3 regions of the Umezawaea sp. genome follow, and region 2 is predicted to be linked to each of the others. Evidence: riboswitches for the same ligand, from Rfam matches in the RefSeq annotation. Region 2 holds a riboswitch; each other region holds the start of a gene.
What was found. Region 2 has a riboswitch for glycine ahead of gcvH (glycine cleavage system protein GcvH). Riboswitches for the same ligand answer to the same signal wherever they lie in the genome.
Positions count from the first base shown of each region.

Region 1 (3,266 bases), on a different contig from region 2:
CAGCGGGCCGCCCTGCTGGCCGGGGAAGACAGCGGAGTTGATCTTCTTCGCGATGTCCGCGTCGTTGGACAGGATCACGCCGCCGCGCGGACCGCCGAGGGTCTTGTGCGTGGTGGTCGTGGTCACGTGCGCGTGCGGCACGGGGCTCGGGTGCAGACCCGCGGCGACGAGACCGGCGAAGTGGGCCATGTCCACCATCAGGAACGCGCCCACGGAGTCCGCGATCCGGCGGAACTCCGCGAAGTCCAGCTGGCGGGGGTAGGCCGACCAGCCCGCGACGATCAGCTTCGGCTGGTGCTCCTGGGCGAGGCGCTCGACCTCGGCCATGTCGACCAGACCGTCCGAATCGGACACGTGGTAGGGCACCACGTTGTACAGCTTGCCGGAGAAGTTGATCCGCATGCCGTGCGTCAGGTGACCGCCGTGGGCCAGGTCGAGGCCGAGGATCGTGTCGCCGGTGTTCAGCAGCGCGAACATCGCGGCGGCGTTCGCCTGCGCGCCGGAGTGCGGCTGCACGTTGGCGAAGCCCGCGCCGAACAGCTCCTTGATCCGCGCGATGGCGAGCCGCTCGACGACGTCGACGTTCTCGCAGCCGCCGTAGTAGCGGCGGCCGGGGTAGCCCTCGGCGTACTTGTTGGTGAGCACCGATCCCTGCGCTTCGAGGACCGACACCGGGGTGAAGTTCTCCGACGCGATCATCTCCAGCGTGTTCTGCTGGCGGGCGAGCTCGGCGGCGACGGCTTCCGCCACCTCCGGGTCGAACTCCGCGAGGGAGGTGTTGAAGTGGTCCGACATGTGGTCTCCCTTGGGACGGATCAGTTGGCGCGCTTGTAGAACGGCAGTGCGACGACCTCGACGGGCTCCTGCCTGCCCCGGACGTCCACCGCCAGCTTGGTGCCGGGCTCGGCGCTGCCCTTGGCCACGTAGGCCATCGCCACCGAGTACCCGAGCGTCGGGGAGAGGGCCCCGCTGGTGATCTCGCCGACCGCGGCGCCGTCGGCGTCCAGCACGGTGTACCCGTGCCTCGGCGCCCGGCGTCCCTCGGTCTTGAGACCGACGAGCGTGGTGTCCACACCGGACTCCGCGACCTTCGCCAGCGCGTCGCGCCCGACGAAGTCGCCGGGCTTGTCGAGCTTCACGACCCGGCCGAGGTTCGCGTGGTACGGGGTGCGGGAGGTGCTCAGTTCGTTGCCGTACAAGGGCATCCCGGCCTCCAGGCGCAGCGTGTCGCGGCAGCCGAGGCCCGCGGGCTTCAGGCCGTGCTCCTCGCCCGCCTCCAGGAGCGCCGCCCACACGGCGGGCGCGTCGGCCGGTGCCGTGAACAGCTCGAAGCCGTCCTCGCCCGTGTAGCCCGTCCTGGCCAGCAGCACCGGGGTGCCCGCGACCTCGGTCGGGTAGGAGGCGTAGTACTTCACCGTCGCCAGGTCGGTCGGCGTGAGGCCCGCCAGGATCGCGGTGGAGTTCGGCCCCTGCACGGCGAGCAGCGCGTAGTCCGTCGACCGGTCGACCACGGCGGTGTCGAAGCCCTTCGCGCGCTCGACCAGTTCGCCGAACACCAGCGCGGCGTTGGAGGCGTTCGCGACGACGAGGTACTCGGTGTCGCCCAGCCGGTACACGATCAGGTCGTCCAGCACACCGCCGTCGGCCTGGGTGATCATGGTGTAGCGGGCGCGGCCGACGCCGATCGCGGAGCAGTGGCCGACCAGCGCGTGGTCGAGCGCGGCGCCCGCCTCCGGGCCCTCCAGCACGATCTCGCCCATGTGCGTGAGGTCGAACAGCCCCGCCGTCCGGCGGACCGCGTGGTGCTCGGCCAGCTCGCTGTCGTAGCGCAGGGGCATCCGCCAGCCCGCGAAGTCGGTGAACATGGCGCCCAGCGCCTCGTGCTCGGCGTGCAGCGGCGTCCGACGGCTTTCCATCTGGGTGGATCCTCCCTGGTGGGCATGCTCAACGGCCGACCGCGCCGCGGGGGCGACCGGTCGACCGGCGGCGGGCAGTGGGGACACGGTCATCGGCGAGACTCCTCCTGTGAGCGAGCCTCCCCCTCTGTCATGAGCCTGAGAGCTTCGACGCGCGAGCGCGACTTGCACCGTGGGCGAGGCGCACGGGTGCGCCTGCTTTTCAGAGTTGCCTGCGTCGCGCGGTACCGGTGCCTGAGAGATTCCGGGGAGGAGTTGCTCCTTCGGCGCCCCTCGCGGGGACTCTTCCGCGCGCCATCGACGGCCGTGTTCAGTTGATACCGCCAGACGCTATTCGCAGGCCGTGCCGCAGGTCAACAGGGGTCGCCTCACAGGGGGACGCCCTCCCGGACGCGCTCGACCACCTTGCGCTCCGCGTAGAACGACAGGAACGGGATCGTGCCCGCGAGCAGGACCAGGATCGTGCCCTTGATGGACCAGCGGGCCTTGAGCCCGAGGTCGACGGCGATCACCAGGTAGATGGCGTAGAGGAAGCCGTGGACCGGACCGACGAGCTTGATCATGCCGGTCGAGTCGCCCACGTACTTGAAGAGCATGGCCACGACCAGCAGCAACAGGCCCACACCGACCACGTAGGCCATGAACCTGAACCGGTTCAACGCACCGCTCATCGCCCGTCCGACCGCCTTCGTTCCGCTTACCGCTGGTCCCGCGCGTTCAGCTCGGCGAGGTAGCGGTTGTAGACCGCCAGCTCGTCGTCGGTGTCCACGACGGGAGCCCTGACGGCGTCAACGGTAACGACAGGCGCGGGTGCGACCACGGGCGGCTCGGCTTTGCGCTGCGCGTCGAGCTTGCGGATGCGCCAGACCATGAAGGCCGGGAAGAGTCCGAACAGCGGCCACTGCAACACGTAGCCGAGGTTCTGGAAGGTCCCGCTGGCGGATTCGAACCTCGTCCACTGCCACCACGCGAGACCGCAACAGCCCACCAGCGCGACCGCGCACACCAGAGCGATGCCCAGGCGCTGGGGGGTGATGAGAGGACCGCCGGTCACCTCTCCAAACTAGCACCGGCGGTACTGCGGCTGGAGGTCCAGGGCCGGGTGACCCAAGGGTTGGGGCTCCGCTCGGAGCCCACTCCCGTATCCGGACCGCCGACCGTCCTAGGCCACGCCGTCCCGGCGTTGCCGCTGCAACCTGGCGACGCACCACGCTGCCGCACTACCCCGACGCAGGTGCTGGAGCACCGTCATCGGGCCGAGTCGACGACCCAGGTCCGCGGGCAGGAGCCCGGCCACCCGGTAGTCCAGAGCGCGCTGGTCCAACGGGCTGATGCCCGCGTCCCACCACT
Region 1 covers NZ_DBNGPQ010000092.1:34,147-37,412, reverse strand. Annotated here, with positions in the region: gene glyA (serine hydroxymethyltransferase) at 1-795, opposite strand, end outside; gene gcvT (glycine cleavage system aminomethyltransferase GcvT) at 816-1,916, opposite strand; glycine riboswitch at 2,034-2,128, opposite strand; glycine riboswitch at 2,129-2,216, opposite strand; gene AC156L_RS20630 (DUF3817 domain-containing protein) at 2,285-2,587, opposite strand; gene AC156L_RS20625 (hypothetical protein) at 2,614-2,970, opposite strand; gene AC156L_RS20620 (helix-turn-helix transcriptional regulator) at 3,079-3,266, opposite strand, start outside.
Region 1: linked by a shared signal. The riboswitch ahead of gcvT (glycine cleavage system aminomethyltransferase GcvT) and the one ahead of gcvH (glycine cleavage system protein GcvH) in region 2 are both predicted to bind glycine.

Region 2 (3,266 bases):
CGAACAGCGTCACCCAGTCCATGACGCGCAGCGGGTCGGTGGCGAAGTGCTCGCCCGCCAACGCCTTGCGCATCTCGGCGGCGCGGCGGCGCACCTTCAGGCCGCCGGGCAGGATGCCGTGCTCGGTGCAGCCGCGTTCGACGCACTCCTGCATGACGTGCCAGATCCGCAGGAGCCCGGAGCGGATCTCGCCCTCGCCGCGCCACGACTGCTCGTTCTCCAGCATCACCGAGCTGATGGACAGCCCGGTTTCCCTGGTGCGGGCCAACAACTGGTCGCCGGTGAGGAACGGGTGGGCCAACGGGGTGTCGTCGGCCTTGATCTTGTCCGCGCCGCTGGCGTGCTCGTCCACGACGAACCCGCCGCCGACCGAGTAGTACACGGCGTGGTCGAGGGACCCGTCGTCCGAGAACGCCTCGAAGCGCATCCCGTTGGGGTGCACGGGAAGCGACTTGCGGCGGTGCATGACGAGGTGCTTGTCGTGGACGAAGGCGATCTCGTGCGCGCCGCCCAGCCTCAGCCGCCCGGTCCGCTTGATCTCCTCGAACCGCTCGTCGGCCGCCGCCGGGTCGACCTCCTCGGGCCTGCACCCCTCCAGGCCCAGCAGCACCGCCTTGGGGCTGCCGTGACCGTGGCCGGTCGCGCCGAGCGAGCCGAACAGCTCCGCGTGCACGCGCGTCGCGCCGTCCAGCAGGCCGCGCGAGCGCAGCCGGTCGACGAACATCGACGCGGCGCGCATCGGGCCGACGGTGTGCGAGCTGGAGGGTCCGATGCCGACGGAGAACAGGTCGAAGACGCTGATCGCCATCAGCTGCCCGTCAGTTCCACGTACTTCGCGGCGGTGAGGAGACCCTCGGCGTTCTCGACCCGGACCTTGAACAGCCACCCGGCCGCGTACGGGTCGGAGTTGATCAGCGCCGGGTCGTCGACGACGCCCCCGTTGACCTCCACGACCTCACCGCTGACCGGCGCGTACAGGTCGCTGACCGACTTTGTCGACTCCAGCTCGCCGCACACGTCGCCGGACGTGACGCGCTCGCCGACCTCGGGCAGCTGCACGAAGACCAGGTCGCCCAGCGACTCGGCGGCGTAGGACGTGATGCCGACCGTGACCGGCTCCTGCGTGCCGGGCGTCCAGTCGACCCATTCGTGTTCGGGGGTGTAGAGCAGGTGTTCGGGGTGGTCCACAGCGGCACTCCACGGGGCTCGGGGCAGGCGCGCGACAACCGCGCCGACCTTGGGGTCGGTCCGACTCCCCCTCTGTCATGGGACCTGAGAGCTTCACCGCGCGAACGCGGCTTGCACCGTGGGTGCGCGCCCGGAGCGCGCTTTCCAGAGTCGCCTCGCCCGAGCGGTTCTCGTTGCCTGAGAGTGTGCGGGGTACTTGCTCCTTCGGCGCCCCGGCGACTGCCGGGGACTCTCCCGCTCGGGTTGCGGCGCCGCGAGGGCGCCCCGGCCGTTCTTCAGTTGGCGAACGTGCTGAAAGCTATGTGGCCGCAGATCGGGTGTCAACGCGCGCACGGACGGCGAAACCCGATCTCGTTGTGCCACGCGCACAAACCGACCCCTACGCGGTAGTGCCGCGAACACGATGACAGCGTGCTGGGCATGCCGGACCTTTGAACCAGCAGCCCAGCTCCCGCTCTCCGAGGTCGAAGGAGTCACCGTGCGGATCGCCGTTCCCCGCGAGGTCAAGAACCACGAGTACCGCGTCGCGCTGACCCCCGCCGGTGCCCACGAGCTGACCAGCCGCGGCCACGACGTGTTCGTCGAGGCGGGCGCGGGTCTGGGTTCCGCCATCACCGACGCCGAGTACGAGGCGGCGGGCGCGAAGGTGCTGGCCTCGGCGGACGAGGTGTGGGCCGAGGGTGAGCTGGTGCTCAAGGTCAAGGAGCCCGTCGCGGCGGAGTACCACCGGCTGCGCGCCGGGCAGGTGCTGTTCACCTACCTGCACCTGGCCGCCGACCTGCCGCTGACCGAGGCGCTGATCGCGTCCGGCACGACGGCCATCGCGTACGAGACGGTGCAGACCGCGAACGGCGCCCTGCCGCTGCTGGCCCCGATGTCCGAGGTCGCGGGCCGCCTCGCCCCGCAGGTCGGCGCGTTCGCGCTGATGAAGCCCTCCGGCGGCCGGGGCGTGCTGCCCGGCGGCGTGCCCGGTGTGGCCCCCGCGCGGGTCGTCGTCATCGGCGGCGGCGTGGCGGGGGTGAACGCCGCGACGATCGCCGTCGGCATGGGCGCCGACGTGCAGATCCTCGACACGAACGTGGACCGCCTGCGGCAGGTCGACGCCCAGTTCGGCGGCAAGCTCCGCACGATCGCCTCCAACGCCTACGCGGTCGAGCAGGCCGTGCGCGAGGCCGACATGGTCATCGGCGCGGTGCTCGTGCCCGGCGCCAAGGCACCGAAGCTGGTCAGCAACGACCTGGTCGCGCGGATGAAGCCCGGTTCGGTGCTCGTCGACATCGCGATCGACCAGGGCGGCTGCTTCGCCGACTCGCGCCCCACGACCCACGCGGACCCGACCTTCCAGGTCCACGAGTCCGTCTTCTACTGCGTCGCGAACATGCCCGGCGCCGTGCCGCGCACCTCGACCTACGCGCTCACGAACGTGACGCTGCCGTACGCGGTCGCGCTGGCCGACAAGGGCTGGCAGCCCGCGCTGCGCGCCGACGCCTCCCTCGCGCCGGGCCTGAACGTGCACGCCGGCCAGCTCGTCAACCTCCCGGTGGCGGAGGCGCTCGCGCTCCCGCACACCCCCCTCGACCAGGTCGTCTGACCACTGCGGGACGGGCCGGGCAGCTACCTGTGCGGCTGCCCGGTTCGCGTTTCCAGACCCGCGAGCACGCAGTCGAGGCCGTGGTCGAACTGCGCGTCGGCCTCCCACAGCTCCGTCAGGACGAACTGGCTCGTGAACAGCGGGAAGCGCTCGCGGTACCGCTCGACCAGCACCGCGATCCACGCCGGGTCGGGCTGCCCGGCGGGGGACGACTGCTCGGCCCACCGCACCTCGGAGGACGCGAAGCCGGTCACGAAGCTCATCAGGGTGCTGGCCGCGCGGCTCGACTCGACCTGCGAGAGCCCGGTGCCCACCAGCACCGCCAGCACCGACTCCGCCAGCCCTACCGCGTTCGGCCCGATGTTCGGGTAGAGCCCCTGGAGGTGCGGGAGCCACGTGTGGCGGTGGAACAGCTGCCGGAAGTGACTCATCAGGCCCCGCAGCGCGTCGGTCCACGCGCGGTCGAGGTCCGGCGGGCCCACCTCGC
Region 2 covers NZ_DBNGPQ010000083.1:39,839-43,104, reverse strand. Annotated here, with positions in the region: gene AC156L_RS18865 (L-serine ammonia-lyase) at 1-808, opposite strand, end outside; gene gcvH (glycine cleavage system protein GcvH) at 808-1,188, opposite strand; glycine riboswitch at 1,343-1,435, opposite strand; gene ald (alanine dehydrogenase) at 1,667-2,779, shown strand; gene AC156L_RS18850 (TetR/AcrR family transcriptional regulator) at 2,803-3,266, opposite strand, start outside.

Region 3 (3,266 bases), on a different contig from region 2:
GACCTCGCGGACGGTGTCCTCGTAGACGCCGTGCGTGGACGGGTAGGTGATCATGATCGCGGCGAGGTCGTCGCGGTGCTCGTCGACGGTCTGGCGCAGGTGGCCGAGGTCGATGTTGCCCTTGTCGTCGCACTTCACCACGACCACGCGCATCCCGGCCATGACGGCGCTGGCGGCGTTGGTGCCGTGGGCGCTGGACGGGATGAGGCAGACGTCGCGGGCCGCTTCGCCGCGCCCGCGGTGGTAGGCGCGGATCGCGAGGAGTCCGGCGAACTCGCCCTGGCTGCCCGCGTTCGGCTGGATGCTGACCGCGTCGTAGCCGGTGACCTCCGCGAGCCAGTCCTCCAGGTCCTTGACCAGTGCCAGCAGGCCTTCGGCGTCCTCGGCCGGGGCGAACGGGTGCAGGTCGGCGAACTCGGGCCAGGTGATGGGCTCCATCTCGGCCGTGGCGTTCAGCTTCATCGTGCAGGAGCCGAGCGGGATCATGCTGCGGTCGAGCGCGACGTCCTTGTCGGACAGCGCGCGCAGGTAGCGCAGCAGCGCCGTCTCCGAGCGGTGCAGGTGGAACACCGGGTGCGTCATGAACTCCGAGGTGCGGCGCAGCTCGGCGGGGATGCCGTCGGCGGTGTCGGCGTCGAGCGCGTCCACGTCCGGCACCTGCACGCCGAAGGCCTGCCACACGTCGACCAGGTTCGCGCGGGTGGTGGTCTCGTCGCACGCGATGGCGACGGTCGAGTCGTCGACCAGTCGGAGGTTGATGCCGAGCGCTCGCGCGGCGTCGACGACCGCTGCCGCGCGCTCGGGCACGTGCGCCTGCACCGTGTCGAAGAACTCGCCGTGCAGGACGTCCACGCCGCCCTCGACCAGGCCGGCGGCCAGCACCGTGGCCATCCGGTGGGCGCGCGTGCCGATGGCCCGCAGGCCGTCGGGGCCGTGGTAGACGCCGTACATCGAGGCGATGACGGCGAGGAGCACCTGCGCGGTGCAGATGTTGGAGGTCGCCTTCTCGCGGCGGATGTGCTGCTCGCGCGTCTGGAGGGCCAGCCGGTAGGCGCGGTTGCCGTCGGCGTCCTCGGACACCCCGACGAGCCTGCCGGGGAGCTGCCGCTCCAGGCCGGTGCGCACGGCCATGTAGCCGGCGTGCGGTCCGCCGAACCCGATCGGCACGCCGAAGCGCTGGGTCGTGCCGACGACGACGTCCGCGCCGATCTCGCCGGGCGGGCGCAGCAGCGTCAGCGCGAGCAGGTCGGCGACGACGACCGCGTTCGCGCCCGCCTTGTGCACCTCGGCGATCACCGACTCGTGGTCGCGGACCACGCCGGACGCACCGGGGTAGGACAGCAGCACGCCGAAGAAGTCTCCGCCCAGGCCGAGTCCTTCGATGCCCTGCGACAGGTCCGCGACGACGATCTCGATGCCCAGCGGCTCGGCCCTGGTCTCGATCACGGCCAGCGTCTGCGGCAGCGTGTCGGCGTCGACCACGAACTTCGTCGACTTCGACTTGCCTGCGCGGCGCACGAGCGTCATCGCCTCGGCGGCGGCGGTGGCCTCGTCCAGCATCGACGCGTTCGACAGCGGCAGCGCCGTCAGGTCGCCCACCATCGTCTGGAAGTTCAGCAGCGCTTCGAGCCGCCCCTGCGAGATCTCCGGCTGGTACGGCGTGTAGGCCGTGTACCAGGCCGGGCTCTCCAGCACGTTGCGGCGGATGACCGGCGGCGTGATCGTCCCGTAGTAGCCGAGGCCGATCATCTGCGTCATCGGCCGGTTGCGCCCGGCCAGCTCGCGCAGCTCGGCCAGCGCCTCGGTCTCGGTGGCGGGCGCGGGCAGGTCGAGCACCAGGTCGCCCTCGCGGATCGACGGCGGGATCGCCCGCTGCGCCAACTCCTCCAGCGAGCCGACACCGATGACATCGAGGATCCGGGCCAGCTCGGCGGGCCGGGGGCCCACGTGGCGGTCGGCGAACGGGGTGCCGTGCTCGAGAGCGGCGAGAGGAATGCGGTCCTGCGTCATGGAAGGCGCCTCCGGCGAGGGTTGGGCTACGGACACACTTCTGCCGTCTGCCCTCCCCCTCTGTCTCCAACCCGCTCGGCGGGCGCCTGAGAGCTTCACCCGGCCGAAACCGGGCTTTCACCGTCGGCGGGACCGAAAAACCGGCCCACTTTCCAGAGGCGTCTATCCCGTGCGGTCCTTGCGCCTGAGAGGTTCCGGGGAGGATTTGCTCCTTCGGCGCCGAACCTCGCCGGGTCCGGACTCTCCCGCACGGGGTCATGCGACTACCGGCCGATCGTACCGCCTGGCACCGCACGGGTAGCGCGGGCGCGACGCGGATCACCGCACGTCACACCCGGACGCGGCGGGACGAGGGGGTGGGCGGGGCGTTGGACGGGGCTCGGCGGCGGCCACCGCGGACGGGCTCACCGGCCGAGGGGCCACCGCGCCCCGGCCTCACCGGCGAGTGCGATGGTCCCCGTGAGCGGGTCCACCGGGCGAGGAGCCGTCGACTCAACCCGACCACGCGGGGCCACAAGAAGCCGTCGGGCTCGACCGCGCGGGGCGACAAGAAGCCCCCGGACTCGACCGGCCCGTACTGGGCCACAAGAAGGCGTCGGGCTCGACCGCGCGAGGTGACGAGGAGCGGCGACGACACTGCTTCCACGAAGCGGAAGGACTCCGGTGCGTCAGCGGACGCGCGACACCGGAGTGGTCGTTCGATTCGTGACGAAACCATCCGCGGTCGACCCGGTCCGGATCGACCGTTCCCCCTGGGACGAGCGGGCCGCGGCGGTGTGGGGAGCCACGGCCGCGGTCGTGAAGACCAGCGGCGTTCGGGCGCTTCCGACACCACCGCGGTCCGACGGGTTCCGGACAGCTAGCCGATGGCCCGGTTGCGCCTGCGCTGGGACAGTTCGTCGTTGCCGACGGCGTCGACCTCCACGCCGTCCGCGCGTTCCGCGGGGAACTCGTGGATGGTGCCGCTGATCTCCCGCATGGCGCCGCTCACCGCGATGCCGAACACGCCCTGACCGCCCTGGAGGAGGTCGACGACCTCCTCGGGGGACGTGCACTCGTAGACCGTCGTGCCGTCGCTGAACAACGTGATCCTGGCCAGGTCCTGCACGCCGCGCTTGCGGAGGTGGTCTACCGCGACCCTGATGTTCTGCAACGAGACACCGGTGTCCAGCAGCCGCTTCACCACCTTGAGGACGAGGATGTCCTTGAACGAGTACAGCCGCTGGCTGCCCGACCCCTGCGCACTCCTTATCGTC
Region 3 covers NZ_DBNGPQ010000103.1:92,914-96,179, reverse strand. Annotated here, with positions in the region: gene gcvP (aminomethyl-transferring glycine dehydrogenase) at 1-2,010, opposite strand, end outside; glycine riboswitch at 2,173-2,268, opposite strand; gene AC156L_RS24335 (MerR family transcriptional regulator) at 2,870-3,266, opposite strand, start outside.
Region 3: linked by a shared signal. The riboswitch ahead of gcvP (aminomethyl-transferring glycine dehydrogenase) and the one ahead of gcvH (glycine cleavage system protein GcvH) in region 2 are both predicted to bind glycine.